Regions from separate parts of the Burkholderia sp. BCC1999 genome, predicted to be linked through region 3. Evidence: predicted binding sites of a transcription regulator. Region 3 holds the regulator's gene; each other region holds the start of a gene.
The links. Region 3 encodes HrcA, which represses chaperone genes, less so after heat shock. Its sites were predicted from a motif close to TTAGCACTCNNNNNNNNNGAGTGCTAA; they were not measured.
Positions count from the first base shown of each region.

Region 1: U5809_RS17775 (co-chaperone GroES) is a predicted target of HrcA. The motif match lies at 2,193-2,219, and genes of this name have one in related genera.
Region 2: rpoH (RNA polymerase sigma factor RpoH) is a predicted target of HrcA. The motif match lies at 2,540-2,566, and genes of this name have one in related genera.

Region 1 covers NZ_CAJPHP010000011.1:107,836-112,814, reverse strand. The annotation lists gene U5809_RS17785 (LysE family translocator) at 1-47, opposite strand, end outside; gene groL (chaperonin GroEL) at 217-1,857, opposite strand; gene U5809_RS17775 (co-chaperone GroES) at 1,870-2,160, opposite strand; gene U5809_RS17770 (alpha/beta fold hydrolase) at 2,303-3,586, opposite strand; gene U5809_RS17765 (class II aldolase/adducin family protein) at 3,963-4,643, shown strand; gene U5809_RS17760 (sigma-54 interaction domain-containing protein) at 4,764-4,979, shown strand, end outside.
Region 2 covers NZ_CAJPHP010000024.1:39,637-44,615, reverse strand. The annotation lists gene U5809_RS28315 (cytochrome ubiquinol oxidase subunit I) at 1-892, opposite strand, end outside; gene cydP (cytochrome oxidase putative small subunit CydP) at 882-1,169, opposite strand; gene rpoH (RNA polymerase sigma factor RpoH) at 1,543-2,478, opposite strand; gene U5809_RS28300 (acyloxyacyl hydrolase) at 2,838-3,407, shown strand; gene U5809_RS28295 (nuclear transport factor 2 family protein) at 3,452-3,835, shown strand; gene leuA (2-isopropylmalate synthase) at 3,978-4,979, opposite strand, start outside.
Region 3 covers NZ_CAJPHP010000031.1:19,393-24,371, forward strand. The annotation lists gene U5809_RS31445 (hypothetical protein) at 135-296, shown strand; gene U5809_RS31450 (RNA-binding S4 domain-containing protein) at 268-675, opposite strand; gene hemH (ferrochelatase) at 672-1,745, opposite strand; gene hrcA (heat-inducible transcriptional repressor HrcA) at 1,881-2,903, opposite strand; gene U5809_RS31465 (NAD kinase) at 3,035-3,937, shown strand; gene recN (DNA repair protein RecN) at 3,957-4,979, shown strand, end outside.

The DNA of each region.
Region 1 (4,979 bases), on a different contig from region 3:
AGCAGGACGCCGGCGAGCGGCAGCAAGGTGTTGATGGTGGTCGACATGGCGTGAGCGGCGGCGCGGGGGGGACGGGCTTTCATCTTACCCGAGCGCGGTAACGGCCACGCATACGGCCGATTCCAAAGAAAAACGCGTGACGACTTCCGTCGCCACGCGTTTCATGTTCCGGCAAGACCGCACGCACGCCGGCGAACCAGCGCGCACCGTCCATCATCAGAAATCGAACCCCGGCCCGCCCGCACCCTGGCCGCCCGGGCCCGCGACCGGCGCTGCATCCTTCGGCGCTTCGAACACGGTCGCATCGGTCGTCAGCAGCAGCCCGGCCACCGACGCCGCGTTCTGCAGCGCCGTGCGCGTGACCTTGGTCGGATCGAGCACGCCCGATTCGACGAGATCGCCGTACTCGCCCGTCTGCGCGTTGTAGCCGAAGTTGCCAGCGCCTTCCGCGACCTTCGCGACGACGACGCTCGCTTCCTCGCCGGCATTCGTGACGATCTGGCGCAGCGGTTCCTCGAGCGCACGCAGCACGATCTTGATGCCGGCATCCTGGTCGGCGTTCACGCCTTTCAGCTCGCGGATCGCCTGCCGCACGCGGATCAGCGCGACGCCGCCGCCCGGCACGATGCCTTCCTCGACGGCCGCGCGCGTCGCGTGCAGCGCGTCGTCGACGCGGTCCTTCTTCTCCTTCACTTCGATTTCGGTCGCGCCGCCGACCTTGATCACCGCGACGCCGCCCGCGAGCTTCGCGACACGTTCCTGCAGCTTCTCGCGATCGTAATCCGACGTCGCTTCGTCGATCTGCACGCGGATCTGCTTCACGCGCGCTTCGATGTTCTTCGCATCGCCCGCACCGTCGATCACGGTCGTATTTTCCTTGCCGACTTCGATGCGCTTCGCCTGGCCAAGCTCGGCGAGCGTCGCCTTTTCGAGCGTCAGGCCGGTTTCCTCGGCGATCACCTGCCCGCCGGTGAGGATCGCGATGTCCTCGAGCAGCGCCTTGCGGCGATCACCGAAGCCCGGCGCCTTGACCGCGACCGTCTTCAGGATCCCGCGGATGTTGTTCACGACGAGCGTCGCGAGCGCTTCGCCTTCGACGTCTTCCGCGATGATCAGCAGCGGGCGGCCCGACTTCGCGACCTGTTCGAGCACCGGCAGCAGGTCGCGGATGTTCGAGATCTTCTTGTCGTGCAGCAGGATGTACGGACTTTCGATTTCGGCGACCTGCTTCTCCGGATTGTTGATGAAGTACGGCGACAGGTAGCCGCGATCGAACTGCAGCCCTTCGACGACGTCGAGCTCGTCGGCGAGCGACTTGCCGTCTTCGACGGTGATCACGCCTTCCTTGCCGACGCGGTCGATCGCTTCGGCGATGCGCTGGCCAATCGATTCCTCGCCGTTCGCGGAGATCGTCGCGACTTGCGCGATCTCCTTGCTCGTGGTGGTCGGCTTGCTGATCTTCTTCAGCTCCTCGACGGCCGCTGCGACGGCCTTGTCGATGCCGCGCTTCAGGTCGAGCGGGTTGAGCCCGGCCGCCACGTATTTCTGGCCTTCGCGAACGATCGCCTGCGCGAGCACGGTGGCCGTCGTCGTGCCGTCGCCGGCAGCGTCGCTGGTGCGCGACGCGACTTCCTTCACGAGCTGCGCGCCGATGTTCTGCAGCTTGTCCGCGAGTTCGATTTCCTTCGCGACCGACACGCCGTCCTTCGTGACGACGGGCGCGCCGAAGCTGCGTTCGAGCACGACGTTGCGGCCCTTCGGCCCGAGCGTGACCTTTACCGCGTTCGCGAGAATGTTCACGCCTTCGGTCAGCTTCGAGCGTGCGATGTCACTGAAAATGATTTCCTTGGCTGCCATGATTGCGCTCCGTTATTGATTGACGACCGCGACGATGTCTTCCTCGCGCAGCACGAGAAACTCGTTGCCGTCCACTTTGACGGCCTGGCCCGCGTATTTGCCGAACAGCACGCGCTCGCCGACCTGCAGGTCGGGCACGATGCGCTGGCCGTCCGCATCCTTGCGGCCGGGGCCGACGGCGATCACTTCACCCTGGTCGGGCTTTTCGGCGGCGCTGTCGGGGATCACGATGCCCGACGCGGTGGTGGTTTCCTGGTCGAGTCGCTTCACGATCACGCGGTCGTGCAAGGGGCGTAGGCTCATTTTTTCGTCCTGTGCTGTTCTGTCCGGATTGGCTGGCACTCTTTAACAGAGAGTGCTGACGAGTATAAAAATGCGCGGCGGCGCGATCCAATAACGGATTTGCACAAGCATTCGCGCCGTCGTGCAAAGCGCAGGAAGCCGGCTATTGCGACACGGCCTGCTGCGCGACCGGCGAGCAGACCGGGCGAATCGTCTCGCCGGCCAGCACGCGCTTCACGAACGGAATCGAATCGGCCAGCGACGCGTTCACGGTACCGTTGTGCTCGCGGCCCGCATACAGGTGCGCCTCGACGGTCGTGCCGGCCGCGCACGCATCCTTCGCGAGCGCGAGTTCGAGCGGCGCCAGCCCGTCGTCGGCGCCCGCGCCGATGAAGACGGGCGTGGCGATCTTCAGCGTCGGGTATTTCAGGTAGTCGTCCCACCACGCCTGCAGCCTCGCGTCACCGCCCGGCTTCACGGTATTCGCATGCGTGAGGTGTGCGAGCGCCGCGTCGTCTTCGAGCGACGCGAGGCAACTGATGCGCGCCTGTTCGAGGATCGGCAGCGCGCGGTCGGTCAGCACTTCGTCGGCGCGCAACGAAGGGTCGATCTGCTGCGCGGACAGCACCGAGTAGAACTGGTACGCGAGTGTCGGATCGACGCGCTCGGCATCGCGCCGGTAGGCCGTCTCGAACTTCGGCAGCGAAGCGAGCGTGGCGCGTGACGCGTTGTAGATCGTCCCGGTCGCGACGGTCGCGCGGATCGTGAGTTCGGGCGCATAGGCGGGTGCGTAGCCGGCCGCCGCGAACACGGCCGAGCCGCCTTGCGACTGGCCGACGAGCACGACTTCGTTCGCGAGGCCCGGCACGCCGCCGAGCACCGCGCGTACGCTGTCGAGCAGCGTGTAGCTGTTCGAACGATTGTTGAGCTGCGGATTCGGGCCGGGCGTGCCGAGACCCTGGTAATCGGTCGCGACCACCGCGAATCCTTGCTGAAGCCATGCGTTCAGGTAGCGCACGTCGCGATACGAACGGCCGAACCAGGAGGGCGCACAGATGTCGGCCATCCCGAACGTGCCGTGCGCCCATGCGACGATCGGCCAGCCGCCCGCCGGCGGCTGGCCGCGTGGCACGAACAGCGCGCCCGACACGGCGATCGGCGTGTGGCCGCCGACACCGTCGGTCGAGGCATACAGAATGCGCAGTTGCTGCCCGGCGCTCGCGAGCCCGAGCGTCGTGGGCAGCGGTTCGGAGCGCAGCAGCACGCCGGGCGTGGCTGGAATGTCGTGGTCCCACGTGTAGAACGCGGACACGCGGCCGTCGCCCTGCAACGGATCGGGTGCGGGAACGCGGCCGGGTGAAGCCGCGTGCGAAATGACGGTGGAAGCGGCGATTGCCGAGACGAGTAGCGTGCGTGCGGCGAGGCCGCGCAGGGGAAGAAGCGTCATGGTCGGATGAAGGTCGATAAGATCGGATGCGCCGTGCAAGGCAGGTGCGGGTCGACCACGACGCAAGTTTTGAACCAGCGGGCGCGTTGCGCACGCCGCGCGCGATGTGACGGGCAATCGATCCGCACCGCACGGATCGCGCACGCGTATCGGCTGCGCGTCGTGCAGCAATCGCGGTCGGCGCGTTGTTGCTCCCGCAACAGACGCATATGCAGAGTCGGCACCGCGCGAGTCACGCATCGCGCGCCCGTGCCGCGCCAGCCGGCCTGCGCCGTGCGTAATGCTCGGCTGGCACGATTGCTGCTGATCGGGTGGCCGTGCGTCGCGGTGTTGCGATGCAAGCGCTTCCGTCCACCCGATCAAGGAAACCGTCATCATGTCCGTCACCCAAGCCATCGACAGCGGCGAACTCGTGGCATTCGTCGAACGCGCCACGCGCGAATTCACGCAGGCCGCGCGCGTGCTGAAGGAAACCCGCACGCTGTCCGCGACCAACACGTTCCAGGCGTTTCAGCGCGTGCCGGGCACGGAACTCGTCGTCGCGCTGTCGGCGCCGAGCCCGTGGGCTGCGTCGCAGGAAATCCAGCCCGTCGTCGTGACGCTCGACGGCGACGTACTGCACGGCGACGCGCGCGCGGGCGGCAACGGCCCGCGCTACGCGGGCGTGTTCCGCGAGGCACCAGAGGTCGACGTCGTGATTCACGTACACGGCCCGTACCTCGGTGCATGGGCGAGCGCGCATCGTCCGCTGCCGATCCGCTATGCGCCGGCCGCGCGCTACACGCGCGCCCGCGAGATTCCGGTGTATGTCGATCGCCGTCCCGGCGAGCCGCGCTTCATCGTCGACACGATCCGGCGCGATCCCGAGGTGCCGGCGATCATCGAGGCGAACGGCGGGGCGACGTTCTGGGGCAAGTCGATCATCGACGTGTCGAAGTACATCCTGATTCTCGAGGAAGCGGCGTATTTCCAGGCACTTGCGGAACCGCTCGGCGGCTCGCTCGACTTCGGGCCGGGCGCGCTCGAACAGCAATGGAAGATGACCGGCCTTGCATGACGCCGTGCGGCGGCCGGCGCAATCCGGCCGCCGTCATACCGATAGCTCGATGAATTGGTTCGTGGCCGGCGCGCGTCTTGCTATCGTCGAACCTTCCCCGTTCAACACGCCGGTCGTGCCATGGCCATTTTCAGCTTGCCGGACCCGACTTCGCACGCGATCACGATCCGCGCGAAGGCACTGACGTTCGACGATCCCAAATCGCGGGTGCTGCTCGAACGCATCCAGCTCGTCGCGCCGAGCGATGCGACGGTGCTCGTCACCGGCGAAAGCGGCACCGGCAAGGAGCTGATCGCGCGCCTCGTGCATTCGCTGAGCGAGCGCCATGACGGTCCG
Region 2 (4,979 bases), on a different contig from region 3:
CGATCAGGCCGAGCGCGTACGGGATCTTGATCGCGTAGTCGGTGCGCTGTTCTTCCTGGTTCGGAATCCCGATCAGTGTGAACGATGCGGGCGCCGGCTGCGTTTCCCATTCGGATTCGATCGCGGCGAGCTTCATCTTCTGCACTTCGCCGGTCGTATAGCCCGATTCGTCGCCGAGCACGATCACGCACAGCGTTGCCGCGAGGCCGAAACCGGCCGCGACCGCGAACGAGCGCAGCGCGAAGTCGATGTCGCGTTTCTTCAGCAGGTACCACGACGACACGCCGAGCACGAACATCGCCGCCGACACGTAGCCGGCCGACACCGTGTGCACGAACTTCACCTGCGCGACGGGGTTGAACAGCACGTCGAACAGACTCGTCATCTCCATACGCATCGTCTGGTAGTTGAACTCGGCACCGACCGGGTTGTTCATCCAGCCGTTCGCGACGAGGATCCACAGCGCGGACAGGTTCGAGCCGAGCGCGACGAGGAACGTGACCAGCAGGTGCTTGACCTTCGACAGGCGGTTCCAGCCGAAGAAGAACAGGCCGACGAACGTCGATTCGAGGAAGAACGCCATCAGGCCTTCGACCGCGAGCGGCACGCCGAAGATGTCGCCGACATAGTGCGAGTAGTACGACCAGTTCGTGCCGAACTGGAATTCGAGCGTGATGCCGGTGGTCACGCCCATCGCGAAGTTGATCCCGAACAGCTTGCCCCAGAACTGGGTCATGTCCTTGTAGACCTGTTTGCCGGTCATCACGTAGACGGCTTCCATGATGACGAGCAGCCAGGACAGGCCGAGCGTCAACGGCACGAACAGGAAGTGGTAGAGCGCCGTGATGCCGAACTGCAGACGTGACAGATCGACGACTTCACTACTTATCATGGTGGTCTCCCTCGGTAGATGCAGGCGCCGGCACCGAGAGCAGCTTCTCGGCGACGGCGGCAGGCGGAAGCGACATGTGCTCGGCCTGCGGATGATTGAAGAATGCGTATTTGAGCGACATCAGGAGGATCAGCTTGACGATCAGCACCAGGGTGATGTCGCGGGCGAGGGTCGGGCCGCGTGCCCACGCGGCGATGCGCGCGCGCCAGCCGATCGTGCCGGCCGGCCGCGGGGGAGGCGGCGGCGCAGGCTCTTTATTGATCGAGATCAAGGCGATTATCCTGAATCGATTTAGGACGGATTTGGGGCGACTTTACGTCGGATTTATGACGGCCGTGAAGCTGTTTTAATCCTTTTGCGCCTGACATGCCAATTTTAAAAGGACGGCTTTCCGATGCCGAGTGCTGCGCTGCGGCAGACCGTCGCGAAACGCGGGGCAAAAGTTGAGGCAGATCAAGGTTATGCGGAAGGGGCCCGCAAACGGCCTAATACCTGATGAATCAGGTCAATTAATCAGTAGAGAAAAGGGCGGAGAAAAGGGCGGTGAAACGCGTGTACCAGCGCGTGAAAGCATGCGAAAAAGACGGGCGAAAAAAAACCGCTGCCGGGCAGGCAGCGGTTTTTGATGAAGCGCTCTAAATCGCGGCGATTTACGCGTATTCGGCGAGGGCAGTGCGCATCTTTTTCATGGCGCTCGCCTCGATCTGACGGATGCGTTCCGCCGACACGCCGAATTCGGCCGCGAGATCGTGCAGCGTCGAGCCGCCCGAGCCGTCGTCGTCGACGTGCAGCCAGCGCGCCTCGATGATGCGGCGGCTGCGCGCGTCGAGTGCCTCGAGTGCCTGCGCGATGCCGTCCGTCTGCAGCATGTCGCGCTGACGTGCGGCGATCACGGCGGTCGGCTCGTTGTGCGAGTCGGCCAGGTAGGCGATCGGCGCGTACGACTCCTCGCCGTCTTCCACCTGCCCTTCGAGCGCGATGTCGCCGCCCGACAGGCGCGTTTCCATCTCGGTCACGTCTTCGCGCTTGACGTTGAGTTCCTGCGCGAGGCCGTCGATTTCCTCGGGCGTCATCGCCTGCATGGACTTCTTGTGGCTGCGCAGGTTGAAGAACAGCTTGCGCTGCGCCTTCGTCGTCGCGACCTTCACCATGCGCCAGTTGCGCAGGATGTACTCGTGAATCTCGGCCTTGATCCAGTGAATCGCGTACGACACGAGACGCACGTTCTGCGCCGGATCGAAGCGCTTCACGGCCTTCATGAGGCCGATGTTGCCTTCCTGGATCAGGTCGCCGTGCGGCAGGCCGTAGCCGAGATAGTTGCGCGCGATCGACACGACCAGACGCAGGTGCGACAGCACGAGGCGGCGCGCCGAGTCGAGGTTGTTGCCTTCGCGGAATTCGGTTGCGTACTGGCGTTCCTCTTCGGCGGTCAGCAGCGGGATGCGGTTGACGGCCTGGATATACGCGTCGATGTTGCCGAGCTGGCCGGGCAACATCGATTGGGCTGCGAGCGCCAGCGAGCCTGCCGATTCGGCCTTGGCCGGCGTCGGGCTCAGGGTATTCGGGAGGGTCAGGGCGTTGCTCACTAAAAACTCCTTTGGAATCAGGGACAAACCCCCGGCATCGAATGAAATTCCGTGGGCCATCTTAGCACTCCCGCAAGACGAGTGCTAATTCCTTAGAGCGGGCGTGGACATCCGAGTTCCCGTTTTTCTATCAAGAAAGTCGAGTCGATAGTCTAATCTGCGACAGAGGGCGCGGCGCCAAGTTCCGTAAACCATTGTTTCTGATGGTAATCAGTAGACGATTTCGATTTTTGTCGTTTTGGAAGGAAGCCATTTCGCTTCGTGATGCCGATCGGAAAAGTCCTTTACCATACCATTCAGTTCGCTCGGGCCATGCCGTCGCGGCAGGCTCCATTCAACCCAAAAAGTTGGAGTGTCAGATGAACAATAAGAAGAATCGCCGGCCCCGCAGCCGGCTTGCGCTGCATGCGTTACTGGCGGCGTCGCTTCTGGGCGGATCGGGTGCGGCGTTCGCGGATCGATGGGGGATCCAGGCGGGCGGCGGGTTTTCGGATCGTCGCGGGATCGACAAGGGCGATCTCGGCGTTGTATGGGATCCGGGCTGGAACTGGTGGCAAGTCGGCGGCTGGCACTTCGCGTTCGTCGTCGAAGGGCACGTCGGCTACTGGCACACGGGCGGCAACGTCCACAGCAGCATCGGCGAATTCGGCGTGACGCCGATGTTCCGCTTCATCAAGAGCGCGGGGGAGATTCGTCCGTTCATCGAGGCCGGCGGCGGCGTCCGGCTTCTGACTCATCCGACGATTTCGAACAATTTCTCGCTGTCGACCGCGTTCCAGTTCGCACCGACCGCGGGCGTCGGCGTGCAGTTCGGCCAACGGCAACAGTATCAGGTCGGCTACCGTTTTGAACATGTGTCTAACGCGGGTATCAAAGAGCCGAATCCTGGTATAAATTTCCACCAGTTCTACGTGCAATACAACTTCTGATCCGCACGCCCGCGCACGCGGGCGCGTTGCCGAGGAGTCAGGCGATGGCGAAGGTGGTCGATGCGATCCGCGCGCTCGAGCGCGATCGGTTCCGGGCGATGGTGGACGGGGACGGTGAGGCGCTCGGCGCGCTGCTGTCGGACAAGGTGTTCTTCGTGCACACCAACGGCAAACGTGAAACCAAGCAGCAGTTCATCGATGCCATCGTCGCCGGCCGCCGCCGCTATCGCCAGATCGAAATCCAGTCGCAGGACGTGCTGCCGGTCGGCGGCGAAACCTGCATCGTCACCGGGCGCGCGTTGATCGAGATGGAAACGAACAACGGCGGCCTGGTCTTTCCGATTGCCTATACGTGCGTCCATACCGAGGAGCAGGGGCGCTGGTGCCTGCTCGCGTGGCAGGCGACGCGGTGCGCGACCGAGACATGAGCGCGCGTGGCGCTCCTTTTCATGTCCCCAACCGGGCGGCCTTCTGGGCCGCTTTTTGCTGGCCCGTGCGGCGCGGATCGCGCGGCGCACGGGCGGTCACGTCCCGCTCGCTGACGTCCAACCCTGATTCGATGCCCGGCCGTCAGGCCGCCGCGCGGCGGTCCGTGCAGTGCCAGGCCGAACGGTTGATGGCGCTGACGACGGCGTCGAGCGCGGCGCTCGCCGCATCGGCATGCAGGCCGACACCGTGCCGCAGCGGCGCATCGCCGAACCGGCAGCCGACCGATACCGCGAACCGTCCGTCCGTCGTACGCACGGATTCGCACGACGCGACATCGATCGCGGCGCCGGCCGCCGCCGCGAAGGCCGCGGCGAAACGTCGCGCGGTGTCCTCGGGCATCGCATCGGCGGCGGGTGCCGCCGCCGCGATCTCGCGGTTCTGCCAGCGCGCCCCGCTGCCGTGGCGCGCGGCCGGGCCGTCGGTCTCGAAGAATTCGCGCGCAAACAGCGCGCAGATCGCATCGCCCGTCACTTCCTCGCCGGACGCGTCGGCGAGCGTCTGCACCGCGTGGCTGAATTCGATCTGCACGCGGCGCGTCGGTGTGAAGCCCATTCCGCGTTCGAGCAGGAACGTCGCGCCGCCCTTGCCGGACTGGCTGTTTACGCGGATCACCGCGTCATAGCTGCGGCCGAGGTCGGCCGGGTCGATCGGCAGGTACGGCACTTCCCAGACCGCGTCGGGGCGCTGCTGAGCGAAGCCCTTGCGGATCGCGTCCTGGTGCGAGCCCGAGAACGCGGTGAATACGAGGTCGCCCGCATACGGGTGGCGCGGATGCACGGGAATCTGGTTGCAGCGCTCGACGACGCGGCGCACCGCGTCGATGTCGGAGAAGTCGAGGCCCGGGTCGATGCCCTGCGTGTAGAGGTTCAGCGCGAGCGTGACGAGGTCGACGTTGCCGGTGCGCTCGCCGTTGCCGAACAGGCAGCCCTCGATGCGGTCGGCGCCCGCGAGCAACGCGAGTTCGGCTGCCGCGACCGCAGTGCCGCGATCGTTGTGAGGATGCACGGACAGCACGATGCTGTCGCGATACGCGAGGTTGCGGTCCATCCATTCGATCTGGTCGGCAAACACGTTCGGGCTCGC
Region 3 (4,979 bases):
AAGTACTAGCTTGGCACAGGCCCGCTGCACTACACTCCACTCAAGCGTCGAAAAAGCGTGTTTACCCTTAGCTGACCGACGCCTTACAACCACCACCTGGCGCCGTTTTCACCCTTCTTCTCGAGGGGAGTACCGTGAAACTGACCTTTGCGATTTCGGTGGTCGCGCTGGTACTCATTGCCGGCACCACCACCATCTGCCTGTCGGGAGCCGTCACCGACCGCACGACCGAATACGGGAGCGCGCGGGCGACGTTCGACCAGATGTTCAGCTCCCACCAGAAAATCTGTCGATGATGCGCCGGTCGCGCTTCGTCGGCCGGCCGTGCAGTTCGGCCGCCGGCTCGCGATACGTGCGACGCCGCTCCAGTTCGGCGAGCCGCGCGGCCCGCCCCGCTTCCGTTTCCGTATAAAGCGTCTGGGCAACGCTCGCCGGCCCGCGCACGTCGCACACGCCGAGCACGGCAATGTGCCAGACGATGCCGTCCATCGCAATCTCGACCTCGTCGCCGACGCGCACTTCCTTGGCCGGCTTGACCGCCGCGCCGCCGATCTTCACGTGCCCCTTGTCGACCGCATCGGTCGCGAGCGAGCGCGTCTTGAAGAAGCGGGCCGCCCATAGCCATTTGTCGATGCGCAGCTTCGCGCCCGGTTCTGTCGAAATCTTGTAATTCATCGCACTTCACTCACCGTTTCGGGCTGCGCGGCCCTGACGGGCCAGCCCTGCAGATTCTCGGCGACGATCTCGCCGAGTGCGCCGATCCATGCGGGCGCGCCGTTCAGGCACGGAATGCGGTGGAATGTCTTGCCGCCGCCGGCCAGGAACTCGTCGCGCACTTCCATGCCGATCTCCTCGATCGTCTCCAGGCAATCGGCCGTAAAACCGGGACAGAACACGTCGGCGCGCCGCACGCCGGCCTCGCCGAACTCGCGCAGCGTCGGTGCGGTGTAGGGCTGAAGCCATTCGGCCTTGCCGAAGCGTGACTGGAACGTGACACGGCATTCGGTCGTCGACAGTCCGAGCGCAGCCATCAGCAACGCGCCCGTCTGCTGGCACTGGTCGTGATACGGGTCGCCGAGGTCGAGCGTGCGCTTCGGCACGCCGTGGAAACTCAGCACGAGCTTGTCGCCGGCCGCGAAGTCGGGCCGGCCGTGCTGCGCCCAGTACTGGCGCACCTGCTCGGCCAGCGCGTGGATATAGGCCGGATGGTCGGCGTAATGCCGCACGGTGCGCACTTCCGGCTGGTTGCGCATGCGCGCGAGCGCGTCGAAGGCGGCATCGAAGGCGGTGGCCGTGGTCGACGCCGAATATTGCGGATACATCGGCATCAGCAACACGCGCTCGACGCCCGCGCGCTTGAACTGCGCGAGTGCGTGCGAAATGTTCGGGCTGCCGTAGCGCATCGCGTAGTCGACCATCACGTGATAGCCGTTCGACGTGAGCAGGTGCCGCACGGCGTCGGTCTGGCGCTCGGTATGGACGCGCAGCGGCGAGCCTTCGGGCATCCAGACGGCCGCGTATTTCTTCGCGGACGCGCGGCCGCGCAGCGGCAGGATCAGCGTGCGCAGCAGCACCTGCCAGACGGCCTGCGGAATCTCGACGACTCGCGGATCCGACAGGAATTCGGCCAGGTAGCGCCGCACCGCGCGCGGCGTGGGTGCGTCGGGCGTGCCGAGATTGATCAGCAGCACACCGATGCGATGGGCGGCCGCGATGCTCGAAGGCGGCTCAAGATCGAAACGCATGGGCAAGAACGTGCTCGGGGCACGGGACCGGACGGCTCTCAATTATAGCGGGCCACCCCGTACCGTTCGGCCGACTGTCGGCGCGTGCGGCATTGCGACACGATGACGGGGCGGGATCAGGTTGCCGATCGCCGGCTATTGCTGGCTCAGCGTGAGCGACAGCAGGCGCGCGGTGATGTCGACGATCGGTATCACGCGGTTGTACGCCATGCGGGTCGGGCCGATCACGCCGAGCGTGCCGACGATCTGCCCGTTCACCTCGTACGGCGCGGTGACGACGCTCATTTCCTCGATCGGCACGAGCGTCGATTCTCCGCCGATGAAGATCTGCACGCCCTGGGCGTGGCTCGACACGTCGAGCAGTTGCAGGAGGCCCGTCTTTTGGTCGAACACGTCGAACAGCTTGCGCAGCCGCGCCATGTCGGACGAAAGATCCGCCACTTCGAGCAGGTTGCGCTCGCCGGAAATCAGCACGGTGTCCTCGGTGTCGGGCACCTCGGTACTGGCCGTCACGGCCGCGTGCATCAGCGTGGTCATGTCGCCGCGCAACTGGTCGATCTCGTCGCGCAGGCGGCGGCGCACCTCGTCGAACGACAAGCCGGCGAAATGCGCGTTGATGTAGTTGGACGCCTCGGTCAGCTGCGACGGCGAATAGTCGCGCGGCGTGGCGAGCATCCGGTTCTGCACGTCGCCCTCGGGCGTGACGATGATCAGCAGGATGCGCTTGTCGGACAGGCGCATGAACTCGATCTGCTTGAACACGTGGCTGCGGCGCGGCGTCAGCACGACGCCCGCGAACTGCGACAGGTTCGACAGCACGCTCGCGGCGGCCGCGACCACACGCTGCTGTGGCTCGCCGGCCTGCAGCGTGTTCTGTACCTGCCGCGCGACGGCCTCGGCGTCGATCGGCACCTCGACCGTCAGCATCGTGTCGACGAACAGCCGGTAGCCGCGCGGCGTCGGCACGCGGCCGGCCGACGTGTGCGGGCTCGACACGAGGCCGAGCTCCTCCAGGTCGGACATCACGTTGCGGATCGTCGCCGGGCTCAGCTCGAGCCCGGAGTAACGGGACAACGTGCGCGATCCGACTGGCTGACCGTCGGCGATATACCGTTCGATCAGGGTTTTCAGGAGGGTTCGTGCGCGAGGATCTAGCATGGTGGAAAATTTTAGCGCAACCGCGCGACCGCGGCGAGTGGCGTCGCCCACCGTTGCGCGGGCCGGCCCGATCCGGCCCCGTCGGCGCGCGGCCGGTTCTTTTCGTCAACGAGCTATGGTGTAATGCCGGCATGAAAACCGGTAATCAGTTCAATACTGTCGCGCTCGTCGGCCGGAGCAACACGCCCGTGATCGCCGAACCGCTCGCCACGCTGGCTGCCAGCCTCGCGAAGCTCGGCTTCGAGGTCGTGTTCGAAGGCGATACCGCGCGCGAGATCGGCATCACCGGCTACCCGGCGCTCACCCCGGCCGAAATCGGGGCGCGTGCGGACGTGGCGGTCGTGCTCGGCGGCGACGGCACGATGCTCGGCATCGGCCGCCAGCTGGCGCCGTACCGGACCCCGCTGATCGGGATCAACCACGGGCGGCTCGGCTTCATTACGGACATCGCGGCCGCCGACATGCACACGCTCGTCCCGGTGCTGCTGTCCGGCAAGTTCGAGCGCGAGGAGCGCGCGCTGCTCGAGGCGCGGATCATGCGCGACGGCGAACCGATCTACCACGCACTCGCGTTCAACGACGTCGTCGTGAACCGCAGCGGCTTCTCCGGGATGGTCGAGCTGCGCGCGTCGGTCGACGGCCGGTACATGTACAACCAGCGTTCGGACGGCCTGATCGTCGCGACGCCGACCGGCTCGACCGCCTACGCGCTGTCGTCGGCCGGCCCGATCCTCCATCCGCAGCTGGCGGGCATCGTGCTCGTGCCGATCGCACCGCACGCGCTGTCGAACCGGCCGATCGTGCTGCCCGACGATTCGAAAATCGCGATCCAGATCGTCGGCGGACGTGACGTCAACGTAAACTTCGACATGCAGTCGTTCACGTCGCTCGAACTGAACGATACGATCGAGGTGCGCCGCTCGAAGCACACGGTGCCGTTCCTGCACCCGATCGGCTACAGCTATTACGCGACGCTGCGCAAGAAGCTGCACTGGAACGAACACGCCTCGAACGAAGACGACAAGGCGTCCTGACGCCACCCCGCCCCACATCATGCTCCGCCACCTCTCGATCCGCGACTTCGTCATCGTCGCCGCGCTCGATCTCGAATTCGACAGCGGCTTTTCCGTCTTTTCCGGCGAAACAGGCGCCGGGAAATCGATCCTGATCGACGCCCTTGCCCTTGCGCTCGGCGAACGCGCCGACGCGAGCGTCGTGCGCACCGGCTGCGGCCGCGCCGACATCACGGCCGAATTCACGCCGCACGACCGCGTCGCGCGCTGGCTCGACGAACACGCGTTCGACACCGAGGACACCGTGATGCTGCGCCGTGTGATCGACGCAAACGGCCGTTCGCGTGCGTTCATCAACGGCACCAGCGCGACGCTCGCGCAGCTGCGCGAACTCGGCGAGATGCTCGTCGACATCCATGGCCAGCACGCGCACCAGCTGCTGATGCGGCCCGACGCGCAGCGCGAGCTGTTCGATACGCACGCGGGGCTCGTCGCCGATGCGGCGAACGTCGCACGTGCCTGGCGCGTGTGGCGCGACGCGACGCAGGCGATCGACGCCGCGAAGGCGCACGAGCGCGAGCTGCAACTCGAACGCGAAAAGCTCGCGTGGCAGCTCGCCGAGCTCGACAAGCTCGCGCCGCAGCCCGGCGAATGGGACGAAGTCAGCAACGAGCACAAGCGACTGTCGCATTCGGCGAACCTGATCGAAGGCGTGCGCGGCGCACTCAACGCGCTGTCCGAGTCCGACGATGCGATGCTCGCGCAACTCGGCGCGATCGTGTCGAAACTGCGCAGCCTGGCCGACTACGACACCACGCTCGGCGACGCGCTCGCGTCGCTCGAACCGGCCGAGATCCAGCTGCAGGAAGCCGTCTATTCGCTGTCGCACTACGCGCAGCGCGTCGATCTCGATCCCGAGCGGCTCGCGCAGGTCGAGACGCGCCTCGATGCGCTGCACTCGACCGCCCGCAAGTTCCGGCTGCCGCCCGACACGCTCCACGAGGAACATGCGGCGCGCCGCGCGCAGCTCGCCGCGCTCGACGCGGCCGCCGATCTCGGCGCG